DNA from 2 places in the Bradyrhizobium genosp. P genome. Region 2 is predicted to be linked to the other one. Evidence: riboswitches for the same ligand, from Rfam matches in the RefSeq annotation. Region 2 holds a riboswitch; the other holds the start of a gene.
The links. Region 2 has a riboswitch for cobalamin ahead of bluB (5,6-dimethylbenzimidazole synthase). Riboswitches for the same ligand answer to the same signal wherever they lie in the genome.

Region 1: it holds a riboswitch for cobalamin, as region 2 does, so the genes downstream of both, ACP2YO_RS03305 (TonB-dependent receptor) here and bluB (5,6-dimethylbenzimidazole synthase) in region 2, are expected to answer to the same signal.

Annotation. Positions count from the first base shown of each region.
Region 1 is NZ_CP188195.1:680,672-685,061, forward strand. It holds gene ACP2YO_RS03305 (TonB-dependent receptor) at 26-2,257, opposite strand; cobalamin riboswitch at 2,419-2,616, opposite strand; gene ACP2YO_RS03310 (FecCD family ABC transporter permease) at 2,727-3,770, shown strand; gene ACP2YO_RS03315 (ABC transporter ATP-binding protein) at 3,767-4,390, shown strand, end outside.
Region 2 is NZ_CP188195.1:8,876,264-8,880,653, forward strand. It holds gene tnpB (IS66 family insertion sequence element accessory protein TnpB) at 1-289, opposite strand, end outside; gene ACP2YO_RS42610 (transposase) at 286-672, opposite strand; gene bluB (5,6-dimethylbenzimidazole synthase) at 1,038-1,787, opposite strand; cobalamin riboswitch at 2,094-2,302, opposite strand; gene cobD (threonine-phosphate decarboxylase CobD) at 2,458-3,564, shown strand; cobalamin riboswitch at 3,753-3,966, shown strand.

The sequences.
Region 1 (4,390 bases), 1.7 Mb from region 2:
TCCCACCGCGTCTTCCTGAGACAGCTCAGAACGTCGCGCCGGCCCGCACCATGTAGGTCCGGCCCGGGAGCGGGTAGGCGGCGAAGCGGCCCGCCGTGAAGGTGCTCGTGATGGCGTAGTCATAATACAGCGCGTTGAACAGATTGTTCACGCTGACCGACCAGAAAAAGTGTTCATATTGCCCGCTGAGCTTGACGTCGGCGGTCGCATTGCCGGGGATGCGGCCCTGGGTGTTGGCCTGATCGTTGTCCATGACGCGCGAGCTCCAGGCGCGCAGCGTGCCGTCGAACACCAGGTAGTTCTGCCAGATATTCCAGGTCACGCCGATATTGCCGGTGTAGCGGGACACCAGCGGCACGTCGTTGCCGGCCCACATGCCCTCACGGAAGACCGCGCGGGTGTAGGCCATTCCGCCGCGGAAGGTCACGGTGTCACTGACCTTGAGCGAGGCGCTGGTCTCGCTGCCGTAGCGGCGGGTCGGATCGAGGTTGACGTTGTAGAACAGCACGGGATTGAAGTGAATCTCGTTGTCGAGATCCATCAGGTAGACGCTGGTTTGGACCTGGAAGCGGTTGGTCTTGACGCGGAAGCCGCCCTCGACGTCTTCCGACGTCTGCGTCTTGAGCTGGAAGTTCTGCGGGATCGAAGCGAAGGTCACCGGGTCGAACGACGGCCCCGATGCAACGCGCTCGTCGGCACCAGGTGTGCGGAACGCGCGCGCGGCACGGCCGAACACCGAGAACGTGTCGTCAAACCGATGCTCGACGCCGACATGCGCCGCATACTGTGTCTCACTGCTGTTGAGCGGGCTCGCTTGCGTGTCGAAGGCGAAGGGTGCGTTCGGGTCGTAGCGATCCCGCGCCGAGACGCTCGTGTTCTCTACCCGCGCGCCATACGAGAAATCAGTGGTCGGCAGCAGCCCGACGGTCTGCTGCCAGTAACCCGCCAGTTGCTGCTGGTCGATGTTGTAGATGTGGTAGGGGTCCACGCCCTGGAAGGCGCCGCGCGACTCGCGGAACGTCGTGTCGTCATAGTCGATGCCGGTCAGGATCGAGGACGGCAGCCCGAAGATCGCGTTCTTGATGCTGAGGCGCGGCGTGATCGACCAGGTCTGCAGCGCAGCGTCGTTGTAGGTCGACGAAAAGCTGATCGTCGGCATTGTGCCGAAGAAGCCGCTCTGGGTGTCGCGCTGCCGCCAGCCGCCGTCGACGATCAGGTCGACGCCGTTCATCACGGTTTTGGTGAAGCCGGTGGTGACGCTGGTGGTCTGCTGGTTGCCATAATTGTAAGGCGTGTCGGTGCCTCGCCTGTCGGTGGCCAACTCGTTGAGACCAATCGAGGGATCCACGGTCCGCCCGCCGGGAAGGCCAAGCTTTTGATCGCCTCCCGTGACGGTCAGGAAAGCGCTGAGGTCGGGGGTGGCGTAATTGATATTGCCGACGGCATTGCGCTGGTCGAGCGCATTGTTGGCGCGGTAGCCATCGGATTTGACGCCATTGCCATAGAACGACGTCGACCATGGCCCGGAAGTGGCCGCGACCGAGAGTTCTGCCAGGCGCTGGTTGAACGAACCGACTCCGCCTTCGGCCTTGATCGCAACCGGCGGTCCGCCGACGCCATTCTTGGTGACGATGTTGACCACGCCGCCGACCGCGTTGTCGCCGTAGAGCACTGCGCCGCTGTTGCCGCGGGTGATTTCGACGCGCTCGATCGAATTGAGCGGGATGGTCGAAAGATCGAAACCCGACAGGTCGATGTCGGTTTGCCGGCGTCCGTTGATGAGAATGAGGACGTTCGGGGCGGCGAAAGCGCCGAATCCGCGGATGTCGACTGATGTCTTGGCGCCATTCACGCCGCCGTAGAACGACTGCAACTGCACGCCCGGCACCTGCGCGAGGATCTCGGACAGCGTGTGCACCGGCGAGTGCGCGATGTCGTCGGCCGTGATCACGGTCGAGGACGCGCCGACGATGGCGGCGAACTGACGTCCGCCGCCGGCCGTACCACCGGTCCCGGTTCCTGTGCCGGTCGACGTCGTGGCCGTTCCCGTTCCAGTTCCGGCGTTCTTGGTTTGCGTGTCACCCGGGGCGGGGCGTCGCGGCGCCGGGGTTTCGTCGGCGGTCGGCTTGGCGCGAGTGAGGTTCTGGTCGCCCGGCTTGGTGACCTCGATGGGGGGAAGTTGATCGGAAGGTGTGGCCTGCGGCGCCTGCTGCGCCTGCGCCAGCGCCGACGTCGCGCCGAGAGCCGGCACGATCATCGTCGACGCGAGAAGCAGCGCGCGGCGCCGCCGGGCTGAAGGGATGGAAAGCATAGTCTGGACCGCGGCAACGTCAGTGGCACGTCACCGCGAACCAGTCTCACCAGCGCGCTTGGCATCAGGTGAAGCTAATGTCTGTACTCCCCGACCGACATCATCGCGTGTGACCACGGCTGACGGCAGGTCTCCTGGCTCGCGGGTCGTTACCCTTCGTCGCCTTCCCAGGACCGAGTTTCCCAGTGGCCTATGACGAAGGATTCACCGCTTACAGTTGCGGGGGCAGCCGCGGCCTAGGGGAGTTTCCCCGCACCGCATTCCCTTTTGATCCCAATTCAGGAACCGTCAGGTTCATCTAGGGGGCGGCTGGAAACCAAGTCAATCCTGGCGGAAGTGGGGCAACGGTTGACCGGTACGGTTTTTGTCGAGTGTCGCTTGTCTGCCACTGTAATCGCTGTATGAGCATGACGCGATGAGCGTGCAGGATTTTGCCTTGGCGGCCGAGGTCGCGGCGCGGCGTCGTTTTGGCGCGACCGCGGCGCTCGCCGCGCTCGTGGTTGTGCTGGTGCTGATCTCGCTTGGCATCGGACCGGTGCGGCTGTCTCCGCTCACGGTGATCGAGGCCTTGTTCGGTGGCAGCAGCGATGTAGCGCAGGTGATCGTGCGCGAGATCCGCCTGCCGCGCACCATCCTGGCGTTCGCGATCGGCGGTATTCTCGGATTGTCGGGCGCGGCGCTGCAGGGACTTTTGCGCAATCCGCTGGCGTCGCCGTCGCTGTTCGGCGCGCCGCAAGCGGCAGCCTTCGGCGCGGTGCTGGTGATCGCGCTGGGGCTGGCCGACGTGCGTTCCTACGCGCTGCCGGTGGCGGCGATCATCGCGGCCTTCGTCTCGGTGTTTGCGTTGCTGGCGATCGCCGGCCGCAATGCCGGGCTCCTGATCCTGATCCTTTCGGGGCTCGCGATCTCAAGCTTCGCGGGCGCTGCGACGGCGCTGGTGATGAATCTCTCCAGCAATCCCTTCGTGGTGCTGGAGATCGCGTTCTGGCTGCTTGGCTCGCTCGAGGACCGCAGCTTCCAGCATGTCGCGCTGGCATTGCCCTTTATCATCGCCGGTGCGGTCATCCTGCTGAGCCAGGCCAGCGCCTTCCGCGCGCTGACCCTGGGCGAAGAGGCTGCACAGAGCCTCGGTGTTGATGTCGGGCGGCTGCGGCTGTTGGTGATCTCGGGCGTGGCGCTCGGTGTCGGCGGGGCCGTCGCGGTGACCGGCACGATCGGCTTCATCGGCCTGGTCGCGCCGCATCTGATGCGCCCGGTGATCGGCCACGATCCGGCCCGGCTGTTGCTGCCGAGCGCGCTCGCCGGCTCGGCGCTGCTGCTGGCGGCCGATATCGCCGTTCGCATCATCCCCTCGACCTCGGACATCAAGGTCGGCGTGCTGACCTCGATCATCGGCGTGCCGTTCTTCCTCTATCTGATCATGCGCGAACGCCGCGCGCTCGGCGGAGGCGTGGCATGACGCTGCTCTCCGCAACCGGTCTCGATGTGTCGCTGGGCAGCCGCAAGGTGCTGCATGACATCTCGTTGTCGTTATCATCGGCGCATCTGGTCGCGCTGGTCGGTCCGAACGGTGCCGGCAAGACCACATTGCTGCGTGCGCTGGCCGGGCTGATTCCATCCAGCGGCACGATCCGGATCGGCGGCGATGCGTTGTCGTCGCTGTCGCTGCGCGAGCGTGCGAAACGCTTCGCCTATCTGCCGCAGGGTCACATGGTGCACTGGCCGCTGCCGGCGCGCGACATCGTAGCCCTTGGCCGCTACCCGCATGGCGCGACCGATCCGGCGCGGCTGTCGCCGAAGGATATGGAGGCGGTGCTGCGGGCGATGCAGGCGGTCGACGTGATGGCTTTCGGCGACCGCCGCGTCACCGAACTCTCCGGCGGCGAGCGCAGCCGCGTCGCGCTGGCCCGCGTGCTGGCGGTGGAGGCGCCGGTGATTCTCGCCGACGAGCCCACCGCATCGCTCGATCCGCGGCACCAGATCGATGTGATGCAGAACCTGCGCAGCGTCGCCGACAAGGGCGTGCTGGTCGTCGTGGTCACCCACGATCTCGGGCTTGCCGCGCGCTTTGCCGATCAT
Region 2 (4,390 bases):
GCCCGTCAATCAGCGCGAGCAACTGCGCATGGTTCAGCTGCACCCGGGTCGGCGCAATCCTCGGCCAGCAGAACTTTGACTCCTCGAGAGTCTTGGCAAACAGGCATACCCCGCTGCCGTCCCACCAAACCGCCTTGATCCGATCCGCCCTTTTCGAACGGAACACGTACAGTGCTCCGCTGAAGGGGTCGGCCCCACCATCTCGAACCAGCGCCATCAAACCCGTGGCACCCTTGCGGAAGTCGACCGGCGTGCTGGCCACGTAAACCTGAACACCCGCCGGGATCATGCCTGCCGAACCGCCCGGATCACAGCAGCAAGCCGCCCCGCCTCCACATCTCCACCAACGCGCACCACGACATCGCCGATGACGATTTCCACCATCTCCCCCGCCATGGTCTCAAAGCGCGCGAACTTAACCGCTCGGTCTCGCGCCCCAGAGAGCGGCGCCACCATTCCCGAGGCCAGCGCCTTGCGTCGCCACGCAAACAACTGCGATGGATCGATCCCATGACAGCGCGCTATCGCCGACACGTTCGCCCCCGGCGCAAACGTTTCCCCGACGATGCGATCCTTCTCCTCCCGCGACCAGGTGCGGTAGCTCCGCCCGGGACTCACCGAAAGCCGCTCGGCCGCCGCTGTGATAACTTCGAAATTCTTGGTATCAGACATATGTTCGCTCTCATGAACTCCTGGGACAAATCACCAGGAGATTCTCTGACAATCGAACATCATCCGCTACGTGGGATGACCTACACGCTTACGATCAGTGCGAAAATCGAGCCGACACAGAGTGCTAAGGCCGCCTCGCTGGTGGAGTCGAGATCATGATGGCTAGGGTTACTGCAGATAACGTGACCAATGACCGACCGCGAGAAGGGCCTTCACAACTGGACGCTCGTATCCACGGTGCTTCGGGGCGACCTCACATTAACGCGATGCGCCAAGGATTTATCGGCTGCACACCGGTGCCGGGAGCGACACCAGTTCGCTGGATCACCGCGCGCCTGTCCCTCTCTACAGCGACGGCCATGAGCTTAAACACAAGCAGGGCTCTCCCCATCATTGGATGAAGGATAGGGCTCAGCGCATCCCCAGCGATCAGCGAACACGAGAGTTTCGAGCGGGAGACGCTTGGCCCAGTTCCTCGCCTCCAATTCAGGGCGCACGAAAAGCTGATCGACAAAACCGACACATAGATATGCGACGATCACAATTTCATTGGGAATTCCAAGAATCGGTCTGAGATCGTCAGGGTCGAAAATGCTGACCCAACCGACGCCAACTCCTTCGGCACGAGCCGCCAGCCATAGATTCTGAACGGCACACGCCGTACTATAAAGATCAGTATCGCGTTGATGCGTACGTCCGAGCACAACAGCGCCGCCACGCGATCGATCGCAAGTGACACAAATATTTAGCGGCGCCTTGCAAATTCCTTGTAATTTAAGCCGCCGATAAGATTCTCGGCGGTCACCTTGGAATAGCCGCGCTGCTTCCTCGTTTCTTCGTACAAATACATCGCGGACTGCCTGTTTCGTCGCGGCATCGTGCACAAGTATGAAATTCCACGGCTGCATAAGCCCAACAGAAGGGGCATGATGCGCCGCCTCCAAAATGCGCCTCAGTACCTGAGCCGGAATGGGTTGTGGCAAAAATTCATCTCGGACGTCTCGTCGTGAATGGATGGCCCGATAGACAGCCTCGCGGTCATGCATGTTGAACGCGGTTGCCGCTCCAAGATCCGGATGGCGTTCGGCATTTTCCCCATCGACGATCAGTGTCATCTTTCGCTCCCCTGAAAAGAACTCCTCACCAGCATCCGAGGCTCCTTAGTCTGAATTCAGCGTTTTCATCAGGATGTGCTTGGGATGCGTCTGGCGCGCGACGCGTTGATCCGGCGATGGCCTGACGCAACAGCCTCCCGGGCGTGAGCTGCCCTTCCGGGATAGTATGTCCCGCGTTGCAGGTGATACAGACATGATGCGTAACGGCCATTACTCTTCTCGAGCGTCGGGCGGCGGGAAGATGCGATGGCTCCGGCATGCCGCTAAGTGCGACCTGTTGCGCGTCGCGGAACACCCCGTCCGCAGGTTTAACATGATGCGCTGGCAGGTCTCCCGGCTTGCGGAGCAGGATTTCTCCTCCGATCCCCGCCTTCCCGACCTCAGGGGGTCAGTGGCTCAGTGAGGATCTCTCCGGTCACGGTCGCGGGGGCGGCTGCTTTCGAGCTCCGATACAGAGCCTATCGCATTCCCTCTTCGCCTGTCGTAGAACAGGAACCAGCGCATACCTACCATTCGCTCAAGCGAGCATCTTGTCAAGGGCGCGCAGCTTGTCGTTGAGGGCAAATGCGTTGCGACCTCGCGCGTGCGCATGCGGCGATGAAGCCTTCCTCGATGCCGGCCGTGATCGAGAGCTTTGAACGCCCAAAGGTCGACATATGTTTGGAGGTGCTTGCTCACGAACGAACCGCTGAACCGCTTTCGCAACCGCCAAAGTTCACTGAGCAGATTTGAGCAGCCATTTGAATTTACGCTTACGTCTCATGAGGACCAGAATCTAATGCATCACGTGTATCATGGTGGCGACGTCACCACCGTACATGCGCGTTTTCCCAATGCGCTCTTGCCTTGGTTGGACCTTTCTACTGGAATCAATGCCCTTCCCTATCCCATCGGAACCATGGATACGGAAGTTTGGACGAAGCTTCCGAGCAGGGACTCGGTGAACAGACTCAGAACCGTAGCTGCAAATGCCTATGGCGCACGTGACGCGAGGCAAGTGGTCCCCGCTCCAGGAACACAAGCTCTAATCCAACTCTTACCGCGCATTTGTCGCGCCAAGAACGTAGCGATCCTCGGTTTCGGTTACCAGGAACATCCGGCCACTTGGCGAGCAAGCGGCGCCAATGTCATCATAGCAGAAGATCTCGAGACAATAAGCGATCTCGACATCGATGTCGCAGTCGTTGTCAATCCGAACAATCCGGACGGCAGGTTAATTTCTTCTGCTGCGTTGCTCAAGCTTGCCTCAAGCCTTCAAACTCGAAACGGCCTGCTGGTCGTCGATGAGGCCTTCATGGACGTTGTTCGACCGTCTGCAAGCGTTATACCGATGCTCGCCCGTCAAAATGCGGTCGTGCTTCGGTCATTTGGAAAAGCTTATGGCCTCGCGGGATTGCGGCTCGGGTTTGCAATCGCGAACCGCGACCTTGCGGGCAAAATGGAGGCCGCGCTTGGACCTTGGGCAGTCTCAGGACCGGCAATCGCAATCGGTGCGAAAGCACTAGCTGATACAAATTGGCTTGACGAGACGTCAGCCCGCCTCGCGTATGATGCGGCTCGTCTGGACGAACTGCTGGCCCAAGCGGGGTTCCGAATCCTCGGAGGATCACCGCTCTTTCGACTTGTAAGCCACCAGGACGCAACGGAATGGTTCGACAAACTCTGCGAACGTGGAATCCTCGTTCGGCCATTCTTCGATAGGCCGACTTGGCTGCGGTTCGGAATTCCTGGCCGCGCAGCGGATTGGTTGCGCCTCAAAGAGGCTCTGCTGGAGTAGGGCAAGGCCGAAAAAGAAAATGGAGACAGGTCAAAGACTGAACTTCCCCAAGGCTGAACGACAGGAATGTGCAACGGCTGCTGCACACCGCCTTGGCAGGCCCAGGCCAAGAACTCTGCAGGTCATCCTTGATAGCGCGCCTATCCGGCTCGAAAGGCGACCGGCTATTGACACTTGCTGAATTAGTCGGATGATACGTGGGTCTAGGTTTGTTGATCGAGAGATCAACGACATGGGAATGCGGTGCGACTTAGCGCAAAAACTAAGCCAAATCCGCAACTGCGCCCGCAACTGTAGGCGGCGAGTTCTTTTCCACAAAGCCACTGGGCTGGTTTGCCCGGGAAGGCGGAAACAGAGCATCGACCCGCGAGTCAGGAGACCGGCCTAGACAGTCATCCATCCGGCATGCGGTGCGCGCGTTTGGGGCGGTTTTTTCGCTGCGATGACAGTGAGCAATTCTGTCTCGCGGGGAGAGGACCGCTATGATTAAACGCGTCAAAAATCCTGATTTTCTTGACAGACCTGCGAGACCCTCCTCCTGGGTGGCGGCGCTCGTATTATTTGCGAGCGATGGATATGCCGCCGACCTTTCGCCGCCATCGCTTGCGAATGCGCGAGCGCCTGTCGAGGACTATGACTGGACCGGCTTCTATGTCGGCGGCCACATTGGACTGGCAGCGGGACGCGCGCGCATTGCGGCGGATGCATTGGGCGGCGGCGCACCGGTCGCCGGATCATTCAGCCTTTATCGTTCGCCGAATGCCTTCACCGAAGGCGGCAGCTTTTTCGAGGGTGCGCAATTTGGCTTTAACTATATGGCCTCGAA